Linked DNA regions of Pontiella desulfatans. The protein of the gene in region 1 interacts with the protein of each later gene in a pairwise test. Links are inferred from orthologs where the notes say so. Each region holds a gene or a part of one and is shown on either strand. Other genes may lie near its edges. The genes, in order: secG and secA.

Region 1 (8,883 bases):
GTTTTGCGGCGCTACCGTAGGCGGAGAGGGCGCGGACGGCATATTGCCGTACCTGGGGTTTGGCGTCTCGGAGCATCGGAACGAGAGCGGAGACAGCCTTTTCCGCATCGGCCAGCCCGGCCAGCTTGCCGATGGCGGAAGCCGCGAGCCGGCGTACGTTGGCGGCGGGGGAACGTGTTAGCTCAATCAGTTCGGGCAAGGCGGATGGATCGCCGGAGTTGCCGAGTTCCACGGCGCGTTCCCTGAACTGCGTTTCGAGCTTGGAGTCCATCAATGCGCTTCCAACCAGTTCGCCCCCGTCCCGCTCTCGACCAGGATCGGGATTTCCATGGGGATGGCGGATTTCATTTTTTCCTCGATGAGGGGGATGAGCTCGTCGGCTTCGTCTTCGGCAAGGTCGAAGACGAGTTCGTCGTGGACTTGGAGGAGGAGCCGGGTTTTGGCCTTGCGGTCGTCGAGCAGTTTTTGGACGGCGATCATGGCAATCTTGATCATGTCGGCGGCGGTGCCCTGGATGGGGGCGTTGATGGCGTTGCGCTCGGCGCCGGAGCGGACCATCTGGTTGCGGGCGTTGATGTCGCGGATGTAGCGGCGGCGGCCGGTGATGGTTTCGACATATTCGTGCTTCTGGGCGAATTCGATGGTCGAGTCGAGATAGCTCTGCACGCCGGGATAGTTGGCGCGGTATTGCTCGATGATTTCCTGCGCTTCCTTGCGCGGGATGCCGAGGCGCTGGGAGAGCCCGAAGGCGGAGATGCCGTAGATGATGCCAAAGTTAACCATCTTGGCCTTGGAGCGCATTTCGCGGGTCACGTCGTCTTTCGCCACCCCGAAGACGCGGGCGGCGGTGGCGGTGTGGATGTCTTCGCCGTGGATGAACGCCTCGCGCAGGCCCGGATCGCCGGAAAGTTCGGCCATGATGCGCAGCTCGATCTGGGAATAGTCGGAGGCGAGCAGGGTGAAGCCTTCGCGCGGGATGAAGGCGCGGCGGATTTCGCGGCCTTCCTCGGTGCGGATCGGGATGTTCTGGATGTTCGGGTTGACCGACGAGAGGCGGCCGGTGGTGGTGATGGCCTGGCTGAAGGTGGTATGCACGCGGCCGGTTGGCTCGAAGACTTCCTTGGGCAGGGCATCGACATAGGTGCTCTTGAGTTTGGTGAGTCCGCGATGGTCGAGCATCTTGCGGACGATCGGATGGTCGGGCGCCAGGGTGGAGAGCACTTCCTCGTCGGTCTTGTATTGCCCGGTCTTGGTCTTCTTGGGCTTTTCCACCAGTTGGAGCACATCGAACAGCACTTCGCCCACCTGCTTGGGGGAGTTGAGGTTGAACTCCATGCCAGCCAGGGTGTAGACGGCCTTTTCCAGCTCGTCGATCTTGGTGGCGAGCTCTTCGGAATAGTTCCCGAGGGCGGTGGCATCGAGGTTGATGCCGTTGTATTCCATCTGGGCGAGCACCGGCAAAAGCGGCGTTTCGATTTCGTAGAAGGTGCGCTCCTGTCCGCGCTCCTTCAGCATCGGCTTGAGCTTGTGCCATAGCTGGAGGGTGATGTCGGCATCCTCTGCCGCATATTCGCATAGCTCGTCGAGGTCGACGTCGCGCATCGGTTTTTGATCGGTCTTCTTGTCGCCGATGAGGGCGGTGATGGGCACGGGCGAATAATCGAGCAGGGTTTCGGCCATGTGGTTCATGTTGTGCCGCTGGTCGGGGTCGATGAGGTAGTGCGCCAGCATGGTGTCGAGCAGCTCGCCGCGGACTTCGATGCCGTGCCATTTCAGCACGCTGATGTCGTACTTGAGGTTTTGCCCCACCTTGCGGATGTCGGGGTTTTGCAGGATGGGCAGGAACGGTTCAAGCGCCAGCAGCGCCTGCCCGCGGTCGGGGGGCAGGGTGACGAACCACGCTTCGTGCGGTTCAATGCAGAACGAGATGCCGATCAGCTCGGCCACGCGGACGTCAAGGCCGGTGGTTTCGGTGTCGAAGCAAACCAATGCCGTTCCGGCGAGTTTTCCGGCCAGCGCGGCGCGTTCGGCCGCGCTGGTGACGAGGTGGTAGTTGTGTTTCACGTCCTTGATGGTTTTGAAGGCGGGGACGGGTTCCTGCATTTCGGGCTGTTGCGCGGCGGCGAACTCGAACAGGTCGCCCTGGCCGCAGCTGGCGGCGGCAACGGCGACGGAGTTCGGGGTGGGGGATTCGCCGAACAGGCGCTTGATGAGCGATTTGAATTCGAGTTCGGTGAAGAGAACCTTGAGCTGGTCGTCGTTGCGCTGGCCCATCAGGAGTTCTTCGGGGTCTTCCTTCACGGGGACATCGCATTTGATGGTGACGAGCCGTTTGGAGAGCAGGGCCTGGGTTTTGTTTTCCTCAACCTTCTCCTTTTGCTTGCCTTTGAGTTGGTCGGTGTTTTCAAGCAGGTTTTCGATGGAGCCAAATTGGGCAATGAGCTTTTGCGCGGTCTTGGGGCCGATGCCCGGGATGCCGGGGACGTTGTCGGCGGTGTCGCCGGCCAGCCCAAGGATATCGATGACCTGCCCGACCGTTTCAATATTCCACTGCTCGAGGATTTTCGGAACGTCGAGCAGTTCGCCGGACTTCCCGCTACCGGGCTTGAGCATGAAGGTGTGTTCATCGACGAGCTGGGCGTAGTCCTTGTCGGGCGTGACCATGTAGGTGTCGAACCCCTGCCGCTCGGCCTGGCGGGCGAGGGTGCCGATCACATCGTCGGCCTCGAACCCGGGATATTCGAGCACGGGGATGTTGAAGGCGTTGAGCAGGTTGCGGATGTGCGGGACGGCGGTGCGGACGCCTTCGGGCGTTTCGTCGCGCGTGGCCTTGTATTCGGGATATTCCTCGTGGCGGAAGGTGGGGCCGTGGGTGTCGAACGCGACGGCGATATGGGTCGGTTCGTAGGTGTGCATGATGTCGAGCAGGGTGTTGATGAAGCCGAATACCGCCGAAACATTCTCCCCCTTGGAGTTGATGCGCGGGTTGCGAATGAGTCCGAAATAGGCGCGGTAGACCACGGCCATGCCGTCGATCAGGAAAAGTTTTTTCTGCATAGCTGAATCCTTTGGGTTAACCACTAATCTTCACTAATCAGCACTAATCCGTCGTTCAGGAAAAGGATATTAGTGTGAATTAGTGCCGCTAGGGGGTTCCATGGGCATTTTGGGGCTGCTTTTTTGCCATTTCGCCTTTGCCTATCGGGTGGCGTTTCGCTAGATTCCCCGTTCATTTTTCAAACAAACACGGGCTTTCCCCTTGGATTTATAAAGAAAACGGAGATGGATTGATGAGAAAGAAAATTATTGCAGGCAACTGGAAGATGAACAAAACCGTCGGCGAAGCCATTGAACTGGCGAACGCGGTCAAGCTCGAGCTGGCCGATTGCAACGACGTGGACGTTGTTCTCTGCCCTCCGTTCACCGCCCTGAAGTCCGTGAGCGACATTGTTTCCGAAACCCAGATCGCCGTTGGTTCGCAGAACATGTCTTCCGAAGACGAAGGCGCCTACACCGGCGAAATCTGCCACACCATGCTCAAGGAAATCTTCGTGCGCTACGTCATCCTCGGCCACAGCGAACGCCGCGAATACTACAAGGAAACCGATTTCTGGATCAACAAGAAGGTCGTCAAGGCGCTCGAAAAGAACCTGCGCCCGATCCTCTGCGTGGGCGAAACCCTCGAAGACCGCGAAGCCGGCAACACCGAAAAGGTGGTTGAGGTGCAGGTGCGCGAAGGCCTCAAGGATGTCGACGCCGCCGCCTTCACCGAGCTCGTCATTGCGTACGAGCCTGTTTGGGCCATCGGAACCGGCAAGGTTGCCACCGCCCAGCAGGCACAGGACGTGCACGCGTTCATCCGCGGTATTGTTAAGGACATGGTTGGCGCGGAAGCCGCCGACGCCGTCCGCATCCAGTATGGCGGTTCCATGAAGCCGGACAACGCAGTGGAACTGCTTGGCCAGCCCGATATCGACGGCGGCCTGATTGGTGGCGCAGCGCTGGACGCGACTTCGTTCGCGGCCATCGTTAAAGCCGCCATATAATTGAACAAAGGAAACGAAGATGATCTTTCTAAAGGCACTGTTTATTGTAATCGAGGTCATATGCTGCCTCCTGTTGATTGGCCTGGTGCTGCTGCAGAAGTCGAAGAGCGAAGGCCTTGGCCTAGCATTCGGCGCAGGTGCGGGCGAATCGATGTTCGGTGCGCGCGCCGGCAATGTGCTCTCCAAGGCAACCGTCGTCATCGGCGCTGTTTTCATTGCGAGCTCGCTGATTCTCAGCGTCATGTTCGCCCAGCAGGAAACCACCCTCATGGGGGGTGTGGAAAGCGATCCGGTACAGCCCGTGGCGGTGCAGCCCGGCCTGATCGAAGGGTTGGATACGGGGGCGCCGGCGACGGAGGGTGCTCCAGCGGAGACGCTTCCGGCCCAGCCCGCGCAGCCGGCAGAATAACGGATTTGTTCCACTAGATGGGTCTGCAAATGAACAAGCTCCCCCTAACTGCCATCGCGGCGTTTGCGGGGAGTTTGCTGTTGTCTGGATGCGGCGACGGGAACCTCGGGGCCCGCGAGGCCAACGGCGAGGTTGTTGCATACAGCAGTACGCACCGCATCACGGGGCTTGATCCGGCAACGTCGAGCTCGGTCGATGCCTCGCTCGCGATCTCGCGGATCTACGAAGGCCTGCTTCAATACGACTATCTGGCGCGGCCCTATAAGGTGGTTCCCTCGCTGGCGGAGTCGATGCCCGAGGTTTCCGAAGACGGGCTGGTCTATACCTTCAAGATCCGCAAGGGCATCTATTTCCAGGACGATCCCTGTTTTCCGGATGGAAAGGGGCGCGAACTGACGGCGCGCGATTTCGACTATTCGCTCAAGCGCGTCGCCGACGTGAAGAACGCATCGCCCGGTTTCTGGGCCTTCAGCGGCCGCATCAAGGGTATCGACGATTTCCACAAGGCCTCCCAGTCGCCGGAGCCGACCGACTACGAAATGCCGGTGGCGGGGCTCAAGGTTTTGGACCCGTACACCTTGCAGGTCGTCCTGAACGAACCCTATCCGCAACTGCTCTACATTCTAACGATGCACTATTCGTTCGTCGTGCCTCGCGAGGCGGTCGAACTCTACGGCAAGAAACTCACCAACCATCCGGTCGGCACCGGCCCATACCGCCTGGTGGAGTGGCGCCGCAACTCGCGCATCGAGTTCGAGCGCAATCCCAAGTGGGCCGAGACCGGGCGCGTGGAAACCTATCCTTCCGCCGCCTCGCCGGAATTCGAGGCCAAGGGCTTGCTGAGGGATGCCGGGCTGCAGATCCCGTTCAACGACCGGATCATCCAGTATGTGATCGACGACACCAGCACCTCGTGGATGATGTTCCTCTCCGGCCAGCTCGACTCCTCCGCCATTTCGCCGGACAACTGGGACGCGGTCGTGACGCCCTCCAAAAGCCTGACCGGTACGCTGGAAAAGCGCGGCATCGAGCTGATTTCCTCGCCCTACACCGCGGTTTACTACATGGGCTTCAACTGGGACGATGCGCTGGTGGGGTTCAGCGAGGATCCAGAACAGAACGAACGCAATAAAAAACTGCGCCAGGCGCTCAGCTGCGCCTACGAGTTCGACCTGATGAACACCTTCATGAACAACCGGCTCTATCCACTCAACGGGCCCATCCCGACCCCGTTGGCCGGCAACCTGACCGAACCTTCGCCCTACCTTTTCAATCTCGAAAAAGCCGCGAAGCTTCTGGCCGAGGCCGGCTATCCCGAGGGGATCGACAGCAAGACCGGCCGGCGGCTTGAGCTCGTCATCGAGCTGGGCAGCGCCGACACCAATACGCGGCAGTCGATGGAACTCATGGCCGACATGTACCAGAAAATCGGCGTCGTCTTGAAAACCAACTACAACACCTGGCCCGCCTTCATCGAAAAACTCAACCGCCGCCAGGCCCAGTTGTTCCGTCTGGCCTGGGTGGCCGACTATCCCGATGCGGAAAACTTTCTCGCGCTTTTCTACAGCAAGAACGCGTCGCCGGGGCCGAACCACGCCAACTACCGCAATGCCGAGATCGACCGCATGTATGAGCAGATCCGCGTCATGCCCGATTCGCCGGAGCGCACCGCGATCTACGAGAAGATGGCGAAGATCATTGTCGAGGAAGCGCCGTGGGTCTTCCAGTACCAGCCCATGAGCTTTGCGGTGAAGCACAGCTGGATCGAAAACTATGTCTCGCACGACTATCCCTACGGCATGGGCCGATTCCGCCGCGTCAACACCGCGACGCGCTCGGAATGGATGAAGTCGTACGGCAAGGATAAGCTGGATATGGCGGGGCAGGAATAAGGGATGCTGAACTATATCCTCAAGCGAATCTGGCAGATGGTGCCCACGGTGGTCGGCGTGGTCTTGCTCACCTTCATTCTTTTCAACGTGGTGGGTGGCGACCTCGCCGCGATCGCGCTCGGCAAGAAGGTTTCCCTCCAATCGTTGGAAGCGTTCGACGAGCAGCGCGGCCTCAACAAACCACTCTTTTTCGGAACCCGCGCCACCAGCCGCGCCTACGAAGACCAAGACCTCGCAGAAGGGGCGGGGCGCTGGCGCAGCTGGAGCAACGCGCTCTACTCCGCCGAAACCGCTTCCGTTTCCATCCAGCCCAACGCAAAAATCGACCCGCTTGCGTTTCCTTTGGAGTCCGGGGCGGAGTTCGTGTGGCAGGTCACCTACCGCGGCGCCGGCTCGCTGGCCGGCGGCGCGCTGGCCTCCGCCGATTGGAAAAGCGCGAAGATCCGTTTCAAGGGATCGGAAGAGGGTGGCTTCGCCACCGGAGCCGAAGGGCTCGAAATCAAGAAGCTCAAGCTGCGCAAGGTCATGAAGAATCCGTTCGACTCGCAGCTCTGGTTCTACGTCAAACAGCTCGCCCGCGGCGACATGGGCTATTCCGAAAGCCTGAAACAACCCGTTTCCAAGCTGCTTAAGGACGGTGTGCTGCCTTCGCTTTCCCTGACGATTCCCATTTTTCTCATCGGCATCGTGCTCTCGGTGAGCCTTTCGCTCGTCTGCGCCTTTTTCCGCGACACCTTCATCGACCGTTTCCTGGTCATGTTTTCCGTGGCGCTGATGAGCATCAACTATCTGGTCTACATCGTGGCGGGCCAATATTTCCTGGCCTACAAGCAAGGGCTGTTTCCGGTTTGGGGCTTCGAGTCGGCGCGCTATCTGGTGCTGCCCGTCCTCATCGGCGTTATCAGCGGCCTCGGCGCAAACATCCGCTTCTACCGCACGGTGATGCTCGACGAAATGTATAAGGACTATGTCCGCACCGCCTTCGCCAAGGGCGTCGCCAAGCCGCGCGTCCTCTTCGTGCATGTGCTGAAGAACGCCATGATCCCGATCATTACCAATGTCGTGATTGCCATTCCATACCTCTATACCGGCTCGCTGTTGCTCGAAAGCTTCTTCGGCATTCCGGGCCTCGGCTATCTCAGCATCAACGCCATTCTCGCGGCGGATATCGACGTCATCCGCGCCATCGTTCTGATCGGCGCGATGCTGTTCGTGGCCTGCAACCTTTTAACCGACATCTGCTACGCGCTGGCCGACCCGCGCGTGAAATTGAAATAAAACCATGGCGACTGCAAAAGGACAGAGTTTATGGGGCGATGCCTGGCGGCGGTTGAGAAAAAACCGCATTGCCATGGTCTGCCTGGGATTGGTGGCGTTCTTCACGCTGCTGGCCGTGTACGGCGAGATCCTCCATCAATACTACGAGATCCGTGACATTACGCCCTCCTACCAGAAAACCAATCTCGACATCGCCTTCCAACCGCCGGGCAAGGCCCATTGGATGGGTACCGACGGACTCGGGCGCGATGTCATGGCCCGTCTGGTGCAAGGCGTATGCATTGCCTACAAGGTCGGCATCATCACTTCGCTCATCGCCATTCCGATCGGCGTCTTCTTCGGCTGCATCGCCGGATATTTCGGCGGCAAGGTGGACGACTTTGTGGTCTGGCTCTATTCCACCTTCGCCTCCATGCCCGGATTGCTGTTCATTCTCGCCATCGCCATGGTGGTGGGCAAGGGACTGCTCGGCATCTACCTCGGCATCGGCCTCACCACCTGGGTCGGCATCTGCCGCCTGATCCGCGGCGAGGTGATCAAGCACAAGGGCCAAACCTATGTGCAGGCCGCCCAGGCGCTCGGCCTCGGCAACGGACGCATCATTTTCAAGCATATCCTTCCCAACGTCATGCACGTGGTCATCGTCACCTTCACGCTGCGCTTCCCGGCGGCGGTCGGAACCGAGGTGTTCCTGAGCTTCCTCGGCATCGGCGTGCAGGACCAACCCTCGTGGGGGCTGATGATCAACAATGCCCGCATGCGCCTCTGGCAGGGCATGTGGTGGGAAATGACCTTCGTGACGATCGCCGTCTTCCTGCTCGTACTCGCATTCAACCTGCTTGGCGACGCCCTGCGCGACGCCCTCGACCCCCGGCTCAATGACTGATTCAAACAACATCTTGGAAGTGGAACACCTTTCCCTGCACTTCGGGCGGGGCGAAGGACTGGTGAAGGCCATCGACGACGTTTCGTTCACCGTCGCCAAAGGCGAGACCGTGGCGCTGGTCGGCGAGTCCGGCAGCGGAAAAAGCATGAGTGCGCTCTCCCTCACCGGCCTGGTCCCGCGCGTCGCCCGCATCGAAGGCGGAAAGGTCATCTTCGGCGGCCAGGATTTGCTGACGCTCAACGAACGCGAGCTGCGCGAAATCCGCGGCAGCCGCATCTCCTATATTTTCCAGGAGCCGATGGTCTCCTTCAACCCCGTTTTCACGATTGGCTGGCAGATTGAAGAGGCGCTCAAGCTCCACCGCAAGGGCAT
Region 2 (9,781 bases), on another replicon or contig:
AGAAGACGCGGAGCAATCCAAGCTCGAAGCGCGTGCCGCTGAACTCAAGCACCGCCACACGCGCCTCGCCGCACTGGAAGCCGAAAAGTCCCGGCAGCTCCAGGCCGAACGCGCACAGAAACATGCCGAAACCTCGCCGGAGGAATATGAGGCTCTGGTCGATTCCTGCAACGAACACCTGCAACGGATCGGAACCTTCAAGAGCCGCATTGAGCAAAACCGGCAGGCGGCGGAACTGCACCGAAACAAACTTGGAGAACTCGAAAAGCAACAGATCGAATGCAACCGCTGGAACCTGCTGCACGATCTGATCGGCTCGGCCGACGGGAAAAAATTCCGCAACTTTGCGCAGGGGCTCACCTTCGAGCTGATGGTCTCGCACGCCAATCAGCAGCTGTCCAAAATGAGCGACCGCTACCTCCTCGTCCGCGACAAACGGCAACCGCTCGACCTCAACGTGATCGACAACTATCAGGCCGGGGAAGAGCGGCCGGTGAAGAATCTGTCCGGCGGTGAAAGCTTTATCGTCAGCCTTTCGCTTGCGCTGGGCCTTTCGCGCATGGCCAGCAAAACGATCCGCGTCGATTCGCTCTTCCTCGACGAAGGCTTCGGCACGCTCGACGAAGACGCGCTGGAAACCGCGCTTGAAGCCCTGGCCGAACTCAAGCAAGACGGTAAGCTGATCGGGGTTATCTCGCACGTCGGCGCACTCAAAGAGCGCATCGGAACGCAAATCAATGTAGAAACCACCAGCGGCGGGCGCAGTCGGCTTGCAGGAACCGGGATTTCCACTACTATCGCGAAATAAACAAAAGGATCTGTTATATGAATTCAGCACAATGGTTTGAGCGGGCACAGAAAGTCATCCCCGGCGGCGTGAACAGCCCGGTGCGCGCCTTCAACGGCGTGGGCGGAACGCCCGTCTATTTCAAGTCCGGCAAGGGCGCGAAGGTGCAGACCGAGGATGGCACCGAGTTGATCGACTTCTGCGGCTCATGGGGGCCGCTCATTCTGGGCCATGCGCGCGGCGAGGTGGTGGAGGCGGTTTCAAAAGCCGCCGCCGATGGCCTCAGCTTCGGCGCCAACACCGCGGCGGAAGCCGAGTTCGCGGAGTTGCTTACCTCGCTGGTGCCCGAAATGGAAATGGTGAGGCTGGTCAGCTCCGGCACCGAGGCGGTCATGACCGCCGTCCGCCTGGCGCGCGGCTACACGGGCCGCCGCAAGATCATCAAGTTCGATGGCTGCTACCATGGCCACTCCGACTACCTGCTCGTGGCCTCCGGCAGCGGGCTGCTGACGGGCGGCATTTCGTCGTCCGCCGGGGTATCGCCCGCCGCGACGGAGGAGGTGTTCGTTGCCCCCTACAACGACCTGGGGGCGGTACAGGAAATCCTGAAGGCCAACGGCGACGAGATCGCCGCCGTGATCGTCGAACCGATTGCGGGCAACATGGGATTGGTTGAACCGGAACCGGGCTTCCTCGAAGGCCTGCGCGCCGCCACCGCCGAAGCCGGCTCCCTGCTCATCTTCGACGAAGTCATCAACGGCTTCCGCCTTGCCCCGACCACCTTCGGGCATACGGTTGGCATCGAGGCCGACATCACCACGCTTGGCAAAATCATTGGCGGGGGCATGCCCATCGGCGCCATTGGCGGCAGCACCAAGATCATGTCCACCCTCGCGCCGCTCGGCCCGGTCTACCAGGCCGGCACCCTCAGCGGCAACCCGGTCGCCGTGGCCGCCGGCATGAAAACGCTCGAGCTGCTGCGCGACGAATCGCCTTACCTAAAGATGGAAATTCTGGGCAAACGACTGGCCGACGGCGTCAACCGCATCGCCGCAGAAAAGGGACTCGATCTGCACTGCGCGCAGCGCGGCGGCATGTTCACGCCCTTCTTCCGCAAAGCAGCCGTTCGTAACCTCGACGACTCGAAGGCCTGCGATCAAAAGGCGCACGCCGCCTATTTCCACCACATGCTCGACCACGGGTTCTACACCCCGCCGTCCGGATTCGAGGTCGCCTTCGTCTCCGCCGCCCACACCGAGGAACACATCGATCGGTTTATTACCGAACTGGAAAAAATTTAACCACGAAGCACGAAGAGCACGAAGCACGGCAACTTAGAGTCCTTCGTGTCTTAGTGGTAAAAAAAATGCATGCATGGGATGTCAGTCCGAAGGAAGCCGTCAAGATCCAGCACGCGCTGCAGGATCGCGTTAAGCTCAAGGACGACTTCGGCGAAATCAACACCGTGGCCGGAGTGGATGTTGGCTTCGAGAAAAACAACACGGTAACACACGCGGCGATTGCGGTGCTGGATTTCGCAACACTCGACGTGGTGGAAACGGCGATCGCCCACCATCCGACGACCTTCCCCTACGTGCCCGGCCTGCTCTCCTTCCGCGAAGTCCCGGCCGTGCTGGAGGCCATGCTCAAGCTTAGCGCCCAACCCGACCTGCTGCTGTGCGATGGCCAAGGCATCGCCCATCCCCGCCGCTTCGGCATCGCGGCCCACCTCGGCCTGCTGCTCGACATTCCCGCCATCGGCGTCGCCAAGTCGCGCCTGACCGGAACGCACGCAGACGTTCCATTGGAAAAAGGGTGCCATGTTCCGCTGATGGATAAAGACGAACAGATCGGAGTCGTCCTGCGCACCCGCACCAACGTCAAACCCCTCTACATCTCCCCCGGCCACCGCGTCGGCCTCGACACCGCCCACCGGATCGTCCTGCAGTGCGTCACGAAATACCGCCTGCCGGAAACCACCCGCCACGCCCACAAACTCGCATCGGGCAACTAGGAAAGTATATCATCCAACACCCACGATCGTGGTGGTTGGATGATATACTTCGAGTGCGGGAAGAGCTTGATGGAAGGAAGTCCGGGAGGACTTATGCGTGTAGGAGCACCTTGTCGACGCGGGCGATTTCGAAGGTGCGGCGGGGTTTGGTGGGCAGGTTGGCGATGGACATGGATACGCCTTCGTCCTGCGTGGTTTTCTTCAGGGCAATGAGGAAGCCGAGGCCGGAGCTGTCGATGAAATCGAGCTGGGCGGCATCGACCTCGACGGTTTTGAGGATGCCCTGCTCCTTGAGTTCGCGACGGATGAACTCCGCCTCTTTTTCGTAGGAGGGCAAGGTGGCCGAGGTGAGTTCCATGGGAAGTTCGAGTTTGAGCGAGCCCTCTTCGTAGATGGTTCCACCGTCGAGGTGCTCCGTCAGGTTCCGGGCAATGGCTTCGACCTCGTCGAGACGGGTGGCGGTGTTGAAATAGTCGGTCAGGCGGCAGGTTTCGAGCAGGCGAAGCACCTTGGGACGCGGGGCGTAGAGAATGAGCCGTTTCCCCCACGAGCGACAAAGCTTGTTGATTTCGAGGAGGGCGCCGAGTTCCAGGCTGTCCAGCCAGGGAACGGCATGGAGGTCGAGCAACAGATTCATACCCTTGGCGGTATGGGCGATGTGTTCCACCAAACCGCGGGCGGCGGATTCGGACTCGAAGCCCTGGAAGCGCTCCACGGCAATTCCTTTGTCTTCCAATTCGAGGAAACCGCGCTCCTCCAGCGCCTCGAACGGGCGGGGTTTGTCGGCCATTCGATGGATCAAATACATTTGCCGCGATGCGGACAGCAGGAAGCGGACGTTTTCGAGGTAGCGAACCAATAGCCGCCGGGGATTGCAGCAGATGCGCCAGAACCATTCGAGATGGTGCTTGCGCATCCACAAGGGCGCCCGGCGCTGCTCGCCGGTGATGAAATCGAGCGAAGCGCCGACGCCCATGGCGACGGGAACATTCCATCCGCGCACATGCATGCTGATGAACTTGTCCTGCTTGGGGGCCCCGAGCGCAACGAAGAGGATGTCCGGCCCGGCCCGTTCGAGCTTTTGCAGGATTTTGCGGTGATCCATTTCGAGCAGGGGGGCAAAAGGCGGCGAGAAGGTTCCCGCAACCTTGAGATCGGGATGCCGTTTCTTCAGGATATCCATGGCCTTTTCGGCCACGCCCTGCGCGCTGCCGAGGCCGTAGATGCTCATGCCCTCCCTCGCGGCCCGTTCCGCCAGCATGGGCGTCAGGTCGGAGCCGGTGACCCGGTCCTTCAAGGCCGGGCCGAAAAACGGGGCGAGTTTCACGATGGGAAAGCCGTCGGCGAGCACCAGATCGGCATCGATGAGGATGCGCTGCAGCTCGGGATCGCTCCAGGCGCGGGTGACAAAATCGAGGTTTGCGGTGGCTATGTTGGCCGGGCGGCCGGAGCGCACCCGTTCAACAATCCAGTCGATGGCCTCTTCGAACGTGACGTTGTGGAACGGCACGCCGTAGATGACCAACGGAATTGGCGCTGACCCATCGCTTTGCATAGTCGGGAATGCTAGAAACTTTGCCTGCGCGGATCAAGTACTATTCAAGAGAAGAATTTCTTCAAAACCCCGCCGCCAAGGTGGCCGCCCTTTTCCTAATCACGGCTTGTGGGGGGGCGGCAAATGAGGTAGGTTTCTTCCTCTTTTTGCAAACACAGGAACGGACATGAATTGGATTTTAAAGAAGATCGTCGGCTCGAAGAACGAGCGCGACCTGAAAAAGATGCATCCGCTAGTCGAGAAGATCAATGCGTTCGACGAGGAATACAAGGCGCTCAGCGACGATCAGCTGAAGGCCAAGACCCAGGAATTCAAGGAGCGCCTGCAAAAGGGCGAGACCCTTGAAAGCATTGAATTGGAGGCCTTTGCGGTGGTAAAGAATGCGGCCCGCCGCCTGTGCGGGACGGTCGTGGAAGTCATCGGGCATCCTATTGCGTGGGAGATGGTGCACTTCGATGTCCAGCTCATCGGCGGCATGGCGATCCACAAGGGCATGATTGCGGAAATGGCAACGGGCGAAGGCAAGACCCTTGTGGCCACCCTCCCGGTCTACCTCAACGCACTCTCCGGAAAAGGTGCGCACGTCGTCACCACCTCCGACTACCACTCGCAACGCGACTCCGAATGGATGGGCCATCTCTACACGTGGCTCGGCCTGACCGTCGGCTGCCTGAAGAACATGATGCCGCCGCCGGAACGCCGCGAAATGTACCTGCGCGACATCACCTACGGCACCAATTCGGAATTCGGCTTCGACTACCTGCGCGACAACATGGCCTACAGCCCGGAAGACATGGTGCAGCAAAAGGGGCACAACTTCGCGATCGTCGACGAAATCGACTCGATCCTGATCGACGAAGCGCGTACGCCGCTGATTATTTCCGGCCCGGCCCCCTACTCCTCGACCCAATACGAAGAGCTGCAGCCCGCCGCATCGCGGCTGGTGCGCCGCCAGCGCGACCTCTGCACCAAGCTGCTGAAGGAAGCCAAGGACCTGCTCGAAGAGGGCGAAGAGGACGAAGCCGCCCTGCGCATGTACCAGGTGTTCGAAGGCATGCCGAAAAACAAGCAGCTGATGCACCTGATCGAAGATGTTTCGATCCGCAAACTGCTCGAAAAAACCCAGATGTCCATGCTTTCCGATATGCGCAAGGAACAGGCGCGCCAACTGCGGCAGGAACTCTTCTTCACGATCGATGAAAAGGGACACGACGCCAGCCTGACCGAAAAGGGCTGCGAGGAGATGAACCCGAACGATCCGGAAATGTATGTCCTTCCCGACATGGTTACCGCGATGGCCGAGCTGGACGGGGAGACCGGACTCTCCCCCGAGGAGCTCATGGAAAAGCGCCGCTCCATCCAGGAGGACTATGCGATGCGCAACGAGCGCGTCCACGCGGTCGACCAGCTGATCCGCGCCTACAGCGTCTATGAAAAGGACGTCGACTACGTGGTGCAGGACAACCAGGTGATCATCGTCGACGAGCATACCGGCCGCCTGATGGTCGGGCGCCGCTGGAGCGACGGCCTGCACCAGGCGGTCGAGGCCAAGGAAGGCGTAACGATCGAGCGCGAAACGCAAACGCTCGCCACCATCACCATCCAGAACTATTTCCGCATGTACGACAAACTCTCGGGCATGACCGGCACGGCCGAAACCGAGGCCGACGAATTCCACCAGATCTACGGACTCGACGTGATGGTGATTCCCACCAACCGCCCGGTTCGCCGCGTCGACCTCAACGACCAGGTCTACAAGACCCAGCGCGAAAAATTCCGCGCCGTCATCGACGACATCAAGAAGGCGCACGCCAACAAGCAGCCGGTGCTGGTGGGAACGGTGGCCGTTGAAACGTCCGAAGTCCTCAGCCGCATGCTGCGGCGCGAAAACATTGTGCACAACGTGCTCAACGCCAAGAACCATGCCCGTGAAGCCGAGATCGTGGCCAACGCCGGCCAGCCCGGCGCCGTGACCATTGCCACCAACATGGCCGGACGCGGCACCGACATCAAACTGCACGAAAGCGTGATCCACCTCAACCGGGAGGATCTCAACTCAAAAAGCTTCTCGCTGGATTCCAAGGTTGATGGAAAGCCGCTGCGCAAACTGCTTGAAGAGCGCCCGTGCGGCCTCTATGTGATTGCCTCCGAGCGCCACGAGTCGCGCCGCATCGACCGCCAGCTGCGCGGCCGCTCCGCCCGCCAGGGCGACCCGGGCGTGACGCGCTTCTACGTCTCGCTCGAAGACAACCTGATGCGCCTGTTCGGTTCCGACCGCATCTCGAACATCATGGAAAAACTCGGCATCGAGGAAGGCGAAGTGCTGGAGCACCCGTGGCTGAACAAATCGATCGAAACCGCCCAGCGGCGCGTCGAACAGCAAAACTTCATGATGCGCAAGCGCACGCTTGAATACGACGATGTGATGAATGCCCAACGTGGCGAGATCTACGGTTTCCGCTCCGAGGCGCTCACCAGCGACGACCCGCGCGCGCAGATCTACCATTCGGTCGAGCAGGCCATTGCCTCCCGTTCCGAGGATGCCGTTGCTTTGAAGAGCGTCGATGGGTTCCACGAATTCATCATTTGGGTGAACACCACGTTCCCGCTCGGCATGCAAGCCTCGGACCTTCCTGCGGAAAAGACCCAGGAAAGCCTGACCGCCTGCGTGATGGAACGCGTCAGGAAGGCCTACGACCTGAAAGCCCGCCACGAAGACACGGACGCCCTCAAGCGCCTTGAGCGCCACATGATCATCCAGTCGATCGACGAGCATTGGCAGGAATACCTGCGCAGCATGGACAGCCTGCGTGAAAGCGTCGGTCTCCAGGCCTATGGCCAGCGCGACCCGCTGGTGGAATACAAGCGCGAAGCCTACAACCTTTTCATGGATCTGATGGACCGCATCTACGAGGAGATCGCCAACACCATGTTCCGCTCGGCCACCTCCATCGAAGCGATCGAGGATTTTTTCCAGTCGCTTTCCGGCATGCAGGTGCAGCATCCGCAGGCCTCCGCCCTCGCCGCCGCAACGGCGCAGGCGCAAGCCGCCGCGGCCCATGCCCCGCAACGCGGCGCCCCGCCTCCGGGCATGGGTGCCCCGCCTCCGGGCATGGATTTGCCGCAGGCCCCCAAGCCCACGCCCATCCGGAAGAATGTCCCCAAGGCCGGCCGCAACGACCCCTGCCCCTGCGGCAGCGGACGCAAATACAAGAAGTGCTGCGGCGCTGAATAATGCGTGAACCTTGCCGTTGCCATCCGCGAGGCGATTGATCGCCACGAACTGATCCCCGATGGCGCGAACGTGGTGGTCGGGGTTTCGGGCGGGGCCGACTCGGTTGCCTTGGCGCATGCGCTCCACGAGCTTGGAATCCGTTTCACCGTTGCGCATGTGAACCACAACCTGCGCGGCGCGGAATCGGATGCCGATGAACGCTTTGTTCGCGCGCTTGGATTTCCCGTTGAGGTGAAGTCGGTCGATGTCCGGGCGCTGGCCCAGGAAAGCGGGCAGTCGCTCGAGATGGCGGCGCGGCAGGCGCGGCACGGTTTTTTTGCGGAATTCGAGAACGCCGTGATTGCCCTCGCCCACCATGCGGACGACCAGGCCGAAACCTTTCTCCTCCGGCTTGCCCGGGGGGCGGGTTGCGAGGGCCTGGGCGGAATGGCCTTCAAACAAGAGATCGGCCCGATCCGGCTGATCCGTCCGATGCTGGAGATTCCGCGGGAAACCATTTTGCAGTGGCTCGAAGAAAAAGAGCTGTCCTGGCGGGAAGATGCCAGCAACGCCGACGAAACCTTCCTGCGGAACAAGGTGCGGCACACGGTGCTGCCTCTGCTCGAAAAGGAACTGAACCCGGGCATCCGCAACACCATTCTGCGAACGATGGAAATCCTGCGCGCCGAGAACGAGTGGATGACCGCGATGCAGGATGGGTCGGAATCCCTGGCCGCCCGGCGGCGAACGCTCCGGATGTGGCTGTTCGACCAAGGGGCTGAAGAGGTCTCCTTCGATTGCATCGAAAAGATCCTTTCGCTCATGGATGCGGCAGCAGGCACAACGGTTTTTGAGCTGAACGAACGGCAGCGCGTGGTGGTGGAATATGGGGAACCCCGCTTCGAGACCGGGTTGTGCAGGCCGGAAAGCCTGCCCTGCGTTCGGTTGACGATGGAGACGGGGACGGGCTGGCGGAAAGACCATGGCAAGGGCGCGGGCGTGCTTCCGGCGGAGGCCTCGTTCGATGCGGAGAAGGTCGGCGGATCGCCCATCGAGGTCCGTGGCTGGCGGCCCGGCGATCGGATGGAACCGCTGGGCATGGCGGGCAGCCGCAAACTGCAGGATATCCTGACCGACCAAAAGGTGCCCAGGGAGCAACGCGCAGGCGTTCCGGTCGTGGTGTGCAGGAATGAAATCATCTGGTTGCCGGGCTACCGGACGGCGCGCGGATGGGACGTGCGGGGACGGGATGGGAAAGCCGTGCATCTCCGCATTGAACAAAACGGCACCGAATGACTCCAAGTTTGTGTGTGTACACGTTGCATTCGCCCCATGGCGGTGTTAGTTTTTGCGCAGTTTTTCACAGAAAGATTTAATTATGGCAGATGACAAGCAACAGAAGGAACCCAAGGGAAACAAACCAGGCAAGAAGGGGCCGCCGCCGATGCCGATGCGCGGATTGGCGATCTCGTTCCTGATGATGGCCGTATTCCTGACCGTCCTGCACCTTTTCTCGAACAACTCGCAGAAGTCGAACGAGATCGAATATACCGATTTCGTGAACATGGTTAAGAACGGCCGGGTATCGAAAGTGGACATTGCCCACGACGGGGCCGGCAACCACTATGTTTCCGGCGAGTCGATGGACATCAACGAATCCGGCACCACCCAGTTCCGCACGGAAATCATCCTGACGGAAAAGCTGATGGAGATGCTGGAGGACAATGGAGTCCAGGTGAAGGTGAAGCGCCCGAAGACCATGCTGGTCTCGATTCTCGCCAACATCGTTCCGTTCATCCTGATTTTCGGCATCATTTATTTCATCTTCATCCGCCAGATGAAGAATGCGGGGCGCGGGGCGATGAGCTTCGGCAAGAGCCGCGCCAAGCTGCTGACGCAGGACAAGAACAAGATTACGTTCAAGGATGTGGCCGGCGTTGACGAAGCCAAGGAGGAGCTGGCGGAAGTGGTCGAATTCCTGAAAGACCCGAAGCGGTTCCAGAAACTCGGCGGAAAAATGCCCAAAGGCGTGTTGCTCTCCGGTTCGCCGGGAACCGGAAAGACGTTGCTGGCCAAAGCCGTCGCCGGCGAGGCCGACGTGCCCTTCTTCACCATCAGCGGCTCCGACTTTGTTGAAATGTTTGTCGGGATCGGCGCCTCCCGCGTGCGCGACATGTTTGAACAGGGGAAGAAAAACGCCCCGTGCATCAT

The links.
Region 2: the proteins of secG (region 1) and secA interact in binary tests that used the Escherichia coli proteins (3 or more experiments, as listed by UniProt). The link is inferred for Pontiella desulfatans from one-to-one orthologs.

What each region holds. Positions count from the first base shown.
Region 1 is NZ_CAAHFG010000001.1:4,354,735-4,363,617, reverse strand. The notes cover bases 3,033-5,760. They hold secG (preprotein translocase subunit SecG), read left to right. Parts: upstream 3,033-4,065; coding sequence 4,066-4,455; downstream 4,456-5,760. Other genes in these bases: E9954_RS15610 (ABC transporter substrate-binding protein), read left to right, coding at 4,485-5,760; tpiA (triose-phosphate isomerase), read left to right, coding at 3,291-4,046; polA (DNA polymerase I), read right to left, coding at 3,033-3,057. Outside these bases: E9954_RS15630 (HEAT repeat domain-containing protein), read right to left, coding at 1-271; more of polA, read right to left, coding at 271-3,032; more of E9954_RS15610, read left to right, coding at 5,761-6,347; E9954_RS15605 (ABC transporter permease), read left to right, coding at 6,351-7,625; E9954_RS15600 (ABC transporter permease), read left to right, coding at 7,630-8,511; E9954_RS33045 (ABC transporter ATP-binding protein), read left to right, coding at 8,504-8,883. UniProt on the Escherichia coli protein: Subunit of the protein translocation channel SecYEG. Overexpression of some hybrid proteins has been thought to jam the protein secretion apparatus resulting in cell death; while this may be true it also results in FtsH-mediated degradation of SecY.
Region 2 is NZ_CAAHFG010000003.1:330,723-340,503, reverse strand. What follows is about bases 4,166-7,791. They hold secA (preprotein translocase subunit SecA), read left to right. Parts: upstream 4,166-4,522; coding sequence 4,523-7,591; downstream 7,592-7,791. Other genes in these bases: tilS (tRNA lysidine(34) synthetase TilS), read left to right, coding at 7,595-7,791; E9954_RS22465 (WecB/TagA/CpsF family glycosyltransferase), read right to left, coding at 4,166-4,356. In the rest of the region: E9954_RS22480 (AAA family ATPase), read left to right, coding at 1-808; hemL (glutamate-1-semialdehyde 2,1-aminomutase), read left to right, coding at 826-2,088; nfi (deoxyribonuclease V), read left to right, coding at 2,154-2,801; more of E9954_RS22465, read right to left, coding at 2,893-4,165; more of tilS, read left to right, coding at 7,792-8,866; ATP-dependent zinc metalloprotease FtsH, read left to right, coding at 8,949-9,781. UniProt on the Escherichia coli protein: Required for protein export, interacts with the SecYEG preprotein conducting channel.